DNA from 2 places in the Metabacillus hrfriensis genome. Region 1 is predicted to be linked to the other one. Evidence: riboswitches for the same ligand, from Rfam matches in the RefSeq annotation. Region 1 holds a riboswitch; the other holds the start of a gene.
The links. A riboswitch is a leader RNA that binds a small molecule or an ion and turns the genes downstream of it on or off. The one in region 1 is predicted to bind cyclic di-AMP.
Positions count from the first base shown of each region.

Region 2: linked by a shared signal. The riboswitch ahead of QLQ22_RS06625 (APC family permease) and the one ahead of QLQ22_RS21950 (potassium channel family protein) in region 1 are both predicted to bind cyclic di-AMP.

Region 1 covers NZ_CP126116.1:4,410,847-4,414,265, reverse strand. Annotated here, with positions in the region: gene QLQ22_RS21955 (dicarboxylate/amino acid:cation symporter) at 1-1,246, shown strand, start outside; partial or broken gene QLQ22_RS25205 (cation transporter) at 1,314-1,385, shown strand; cyclic di-AMP (ydaO/yuaA leader) riboswitch at 1,728-1,872, shown strand; gene QLQ22_RS21950 (potassium channel family protein) at 1,972-2,628, shown strand; gene QLQ22_RS21945 (TrkH family potassium uptake protein) at 2,656-3,419, shown strand, end outside.
Region 2 covers NZ_CP126116.1:1,336,308-1,339,726, reverse strand. Annotated here, with positions in the region: gene QLQ22_RS06625 (APC family permease) at 1-1,653, opposite strand, end outside; cyclic di-AMP (ydaO/yuaA leader) riboswitch at 1,801-1,946, opposite strand; gene QLQ22_RS06620 (bacitracin ABC transporter ATP-binding protein) at 2,114-2,248, shown strand; gene QLQ22_RS06615 (glycosyltransferase) at 2,311-2,958, shown strand; gene QLQ22_RS06610 (acyl-CoA thioesterase) at 3,179-3,419, opposite strand, start outside.

The sequences.
Region 1 (3,419 bases):
GAAACTAGCAACGAAAATCATCATTGGTCTTATTCTGGGGGCAATTGTCGGCCTCATTCTTAATATCACGGCTCCGGATTTATTTAAACAGTTAGACACGTTCCTATTTACCCCGCTTGGAAAAATCTTTTTAAACTTAATCAATATGCTCGTCGTACCAATAGTCTTCTTTTCTATTACTCTGGGAGTTGCTGGGTTAGGAGATCCAAAGAAATTAGGAAGAATAGGTGTTAAAACGGTCACCTACTTTTTAGTAACAACAGCAGTAGCCATTGTTATAGGCTTAATCCTTGCACTGACCATTCAGCCCGGCAATGTAGGTGAATTCGATACAAAGTCCGCTGAATATAAAGCTGAAGAAGCTCCATCTGTTGCAGAAACATTCTTAAATATGATTCCGACGAATCCTGTTAAAGCATTTGCCGATGGTAATATGCTGCAAATTATTATTTTCTCAATTTTTGTTGGCCTTGGCATCACGTTTCTTGGAAAGAAAGCAAATACATTATTTAAGGTAGTTGAGCAAGGCAATGATTTAATGATGTATTTAGTAAATCTAGTGATGAAATTCGCTCCATACGGTACTTTCGGTCTTATTGCTACTGCTGTAGGCAGTCAAGGTTTAGACGCCCTTAAAGCAATGGGACTCTACATGGGAGTTGTAATGCTTGCACTTGTGATTCATGCTATTGTCACCTATGGTTCATCCATTCTTTTTCTGGCAAAGCAAAGCCCGATCTGGTTCTTTAAAAATTTCGCTCCTGCCATGGCAGTAGCTTTCAGTACATCAAGCAGTAATGCGACACTTCCTGTATCTATGGAAACAGCGCAAAAGCGTCTGAAGGTTCCAGAGCCGATCTCAAGTTTCGTTCAGCCGCTCGGCGCAACCATTAATATGGATGGAACGGCCATTATGCAGGGTGTAGCAACAATCTTTATCGCTCAAGTCTACAATATTGATCTTTCTTTCACTCAGTTGCTGACAGTAGTACTTACAGCTGTTCTCGCTTCAATTGGAACAGCCGGTGTACCAGGAGTTGGACTTATCATGCTTGCGATGGTCTTAAACTCTGTAGGCCTTCCCGTAGCAGGCATCGCCTTGATCATCGGTATAGACCGTCTGCTGGATATGGCTCGTACAGCAGTTAATATTACAGGAGATGCGGCATGTGCAGTGATTGTAGCAGAAACAGAAAAGAAACATGGAGACTTTAAATTTCCTGAAATGGAAGAAAAATTGTCATAATGAGAAAGACGGCCTAAAGTGGCCGTCTTTTTTATTAAAGACAATAAGCCCTTGCAGAAGCTGATATGGAGCGGCAACGGCATTCAGTTCGGTTTCCGTTGTTTTGAACACGCTGAGACTGCAAAGAGCCAAACTGTAAACTTCCGGCACAAAGTCCATGTGGGCTTGGTGTTTTTAACTTGCTCATGTGTGATCTGGAAAGATACTGATAGAAATCCGGTTTATGCAGATAAAACTGCAATTTACACTGATAGAACATCAATTTAAATGAATAACGCTTCAATATATGCTGTTAAACCACAACTTCTTCGCATCATATCAGTCTTTCAAAGAATTTAAAATAAACAGATATGCTGAGTAAATAAGACTTGAGAGCGCTTAAACGGTTATATTTGCTCAATTTTAACTAATTTCTGCAATAATTGGCTCTTTACTGTCCAATTCAACAGGAGTAAGATACTTTCATAAATACATTTCAGATATTCTTAATTCGCTTAATCCATTACGGAGCGGGGGACCCAATTTTGCTGGCATCTTTTGCAGCTTGGGGTGAATCCTTTACTGGTAGGGCTACTCTCATTGCCCGAACCCGACAGCTAACTTCGCAAGCGTTCTTGAGAGAGGATAATGAAACTAATGTGATCTTAAAAAATCAGACACAGCGGTTCATGGGACCTCTGTGTCTTTTTGTGTGCAAAAATTAGTATTGAAAGAAGGAAATCCTGTTGAAAAAGCAATTTGCTGTATTTGGACTTGGCCGTTTTGGAGGAAGTCTTGTAAAGGAATTTCATGAGTTGGGGATGGAAGTTTTAGCGGTCGATAAAGATGATGAAAAGGTTCAATATTATTCTCAATATGCGACACTTGCTGTGCAGGCAAATGCAATTGATGAGGCGACACTGAAGCAGCTTGGCGTGCGTAACGTAGATCATGCCTTTGTGTCGTTTGGAGATGATATTGAAGCAAGCATCTTGACATCACTTCTGCTAAAAGAAATGGAGATTCCGCAAGTATGGGCAAAAGCTCAAAATGACTATCATCAGAAGGTTTTAGACAAAATAGGTGTAAACAAAGTCATTCATCCTGAACGTGACATGGCAAAGCGGATTGCCCATCATATTATTTCAGAAAAAATGATTGATTATATTGAGCTTTCAAAGGAATACAGCATGGTAGAGCTGATTGCTTCAGCAAAAATTCACCGTAAAACATTAATTGATTTAGATATTAGGGCAAGATATGGATGTAATATTGTCGGGATTCAGCGGGATGAAGAGATGATTGTTTCGCCTCCTGCCGAAGAATCCATCAAATCAGGTGATATTCTGCTTGTGATTGGACGGAATAAGGACATCAGCCGTTTCGAGGAGGAGGGCATATAGGTGATAAGCTCAAATAAACTGCAAAAAATGATTCGGTTTAATCCATCACAGCTATTGGTTACTATTTTCGCAGTTGGAATTGCAGGAGGATCTGCCTTATTGATGCTGCCTGTTTCAACTCATGAACCGATTAGATGGATTGATGCGTTATTTATTGCTACATCCGCGATGACTGTAACAGGACTTGCACCTGTGGACCCCGGATCAACCTTTACTTATACCGGACAATTTATCATTGCTATGCTGATTCAGCTTGGCGGATTAGGGATCATGTCATTTGGGGTTCTGATTTATATCCTCTTAGGGAGGAAAATTGGCATTAAAGAAAGATTAGTGATGCAAACTGCGCTGAATCAAACCTCCATTGGCGGAGTTATAAATTTAGTAAAGTATTTGTTTTACTTTTCCCTTTCAATTGAATTCATTGCAATGATCTTTTTATCGTTTAGATGGATACCCGAGTATGGGTGGTCTAAAGGTCTTTTCTACAGTTTTTTTCACGCAATTTCTGCATTTAATAATGCGGGTTTCGCTCTTTGGCCGGATAATTTAATGAGGTATGTAGGAGATCCGCTTATAAACCTGGTGCTGTCATCTCTTTTTATAATAGGAGGTATAGGTTTTACAGTGCTTGTTGATGTATGGAGAAAGCGCAGCTTTAAAAAGTTTTCATTGCATACAAAGCTGATGCTTGTCGGTACACTTGTGATAAATGTAACAGCGATGTTTATTATTTTTGTTATTGAATATTCCAATCCTGCTACACTTGGAGACCTTTCTTCGGGAAGTAA
Region 2 (3,419 bases), 2.0 Mb from region 1:
TACTGTATCAATGAATTTAGTCAACGGCTGAATGATGCTTCGATAATAAGACTGCAGAGTTACAAGCCGAATATCCGGCTGCCACTTGTTCCATTTATCTTCAAATATTTTTTCATCGACTCGTTCAAATGAAACGTAAACCGCAATGATTTGATCTGCGGATAATGATTTTGCATAGTTCAAAGAATTTTCTACTACGTGAGTCATTCCGGCTACCGGCACGATAATGACATTCCCTTCAATCGGCTTGATCGGCTCGCATGTTGTGAGTCTCAGCTGATCTCCAACGGCCACATAGTGCTTCTTAATTTGATGAAATCCTAAAACGATAAGAGGCAAAAAGATCAGCACCGCCCAAACCTGCGAGAACTTTGTTATGAAGAACATCATCATGACAAGAAAGCTGATAAGTGCTCCAGTTAAATTTATCGCAAGTTTAACCGCCCAGCCTTTAGGCTTCTCACGCAGCCACTTCACGAGCATCCCTGTCTGGGATAAGGTAAATGGAATAAACACGCCTACTGCATAAAGGGGGATGAGCTGTTCTGTCTGCCCTTTAAAAATAATAATTAGTAAAATGGACGTGACTCCAAGAGTGATGATCCCATTTGAATACCCTAATCGGTCGCCTCTCATCGTAAACATTCTTGCAATGTATTTATCTTTTGCAAGGTTGAATGCAAGCAATGGAAAAGCAGAGTATCCAGTGTTGGCAGCGAGAACAAGAATCATAGCTGTCGTTCCCTGGATAAAATAATACATAAAGTTTCTTCCAAACGTTTCAGCTGCAATTTGGGAAACAACGGTTTCTTCGTGTTTTGGAGCTATCCCGAAGTAATAGGCTAAAAATACGATTCCTGAAAATAAAATGGCAAGCAATAACCCCATTGCCATCAGCGTTCTGACTGCGTTTCTAGGACCAGGTTCCTTAAAATTCGGTATCGCATTTGAGATTGCTTCGACCCCAGTTAAGGCAGAACTTCCTGAAGCAAAGGCTCTCAGCAGCAAAAATAAACTAATGCCTGCAACAGGAGTCCCTATCGGTGCATGCAAATCAGATGAAACATCCCCGGTTATGATTTTATATATCCCTACCCCTATTAAAATAAAAAGGGCCAATACAAACAAATAGACTGGATAGGCTAAAATCGAAGCCGATTCGGTGATTCCTCTGAGATTTAGTATGGTGATAAAAACAACCAGCAAACAAGCAATGATGACATTATGATCATGTAAGCCTGGAAATGCAGAAGTAATCGCATCTGTTCCTGCTGAGACACTTACAGCTACTGTCAATATGTAATCGACTAAGAGTGAACCTCCTGCAACTAAACCTGCATTTTCTCCAAGGTTTTCTTTTGAAACGACATATGCTCCTCCTCCATGTGGATAAGCATAGATAATTTGACGGTAGGATAAGATCAGAGCCGTTAATAAAAATAGTACCCCTACTGCAATTGGCATGGAGTACCAAAATGCAACAGCACTTATTGTTACTAAGACAAGCAGGATCTGCTCTGGCCCGTACGCTACAGAAGATAAGGCATCTGAAGACAGAATAGCCAGTGCTTTCTTTTTATTTAATTTTTGCTCTCCTAATTCTGTAGATTTTAAGGGAGCCCCAATGATTATTCTTTTAAGCATAGATAACATTTCTGCACCACCATTTTTTCGCCCTTTGACCTTTTTCTTGAAGGTATCATTTAAGAAAGTAAATATTTAATTAGCGAATCAATCATAATTGTCCGCAAGTCATTACGAACAGCATAATGGACATTAGGATCCCAGTCTCACCGCTACACATCCTCTCTTTTAACGCTTACGGGGTTAGCTGACGGATTCGGGACAAAAGAGTATCCCTACCTATATGAATAGGATTCACCCCTTTGCGAAAATTATCACAATATCGGGTTCCCCGCTCCTTATGGATTAAGCGAATAATAAATATGAAACTGTTGGTTATCATACTCCTATCCTTAAGAGTTGTAAATAAAAATAATTCATATCCTTTGACTTTTTTAATCCAATAAGCTACCGGTCAATAAAAGGAGGAAATGTATGATGTTGTGCCATTGCGCTAACACTATTTTTATTCAAGCATAGGAGGATTTTAATGATTAAAGAAAACATACCGATAATATCTGATGAATTTTTAGATGAAGTGACAAAAGAGATCAATAAGGTATACGGTTTTGAAAATAATCCAATAGAAAAAGCAGATCGGGAGTTTCATGCGGAAGAAGAATGAAACTTAGGATTACATGCAAATTATTGATGTCACGCACTACTTTTATAAAGGAGATTTTCCAATTGAAAAAACACTTAATAACTGCTGGAATGCTGATTATGTCCTTAGTCTTCGTCATGTCGCCGATAAAAACTGATGCAAAAGACATGACACAGGCACGCGAAGAATGCATCACAAAAGAAACGCTTGCTTTAAAAGAAAGCATGAGGAGGCTCTGGACTGATCATGCGGTTTGGACAAAAAGCTATGTGGTCAGTTCCCTTAACGATCTTGAGAATCAAAAAGAGCTGCTTGCAAGGCTCTTAAAAAATCAGGATGACATTGGCAATGCCATTAAGCCTTATTACGGGGAAGAAGCAGGAAACAAGCTTGCTGAGCTCTTAAGAGAACACATTCTGATTGCAGGAAAATTGACTGCAGCTGCAAAAAGCGGCAATCAATCTGACTTTAAGAAATTTAATACTGAATGGCATAAGAATGCAGATGACATGGCCAAGTTCTTGAGCAGCGCAAATCCGAACTGGTCTGAAAAAGAACTGAAGGAAGCATTATATATTCATCTTCAATTTATTTCTGAAGATCTGTCTGCCCGACTTAAAAAGGATTGGAATGCGAGTATTGAAGCATTTGATAAAGGGCTGGATCATTTGATGATGCTGTCCGATGTTCTTTCGGCAGGAATTATGAAGCAGTTTCCAGAAAAATTCTAGCTTATCTATTGAATATAAGTTTACTTCAAGATTTGTTTGTGTTGCTTCGTATGAAAATCGCAATTTCATTAGTCTTAAATAAAGGGAAGATCCCCAAAGGATCTTCCCTCTTTTTTATTATTGATTTTATTGCGGCTTTTTTCAGGGTGGAGGCGATTTTCTTCCCTAATACACTGCTTTGGTGTACTTTTATCAAGGCGAGCGCGGTATGTATGGCCAATTAATATTGCTTAATTTTCTCCGAGAATGTAATGCTCGCTTTTCTTCTTGCTTTCCTGATTAACGAGCGCTCCTCACCTGAATCAAATAAATATTTTTCCTCTTCTGTTTCAGGATAAACTCCCGGAACGGCTTTTGGCTTACCATGTTCATTCAATGAAACAAATGTGATAAAGCTTGTCGCTGCTACTCTGGATTCACCGCTTATTAAATCTTCTGCCGTTACTTTTACGAATACCTCC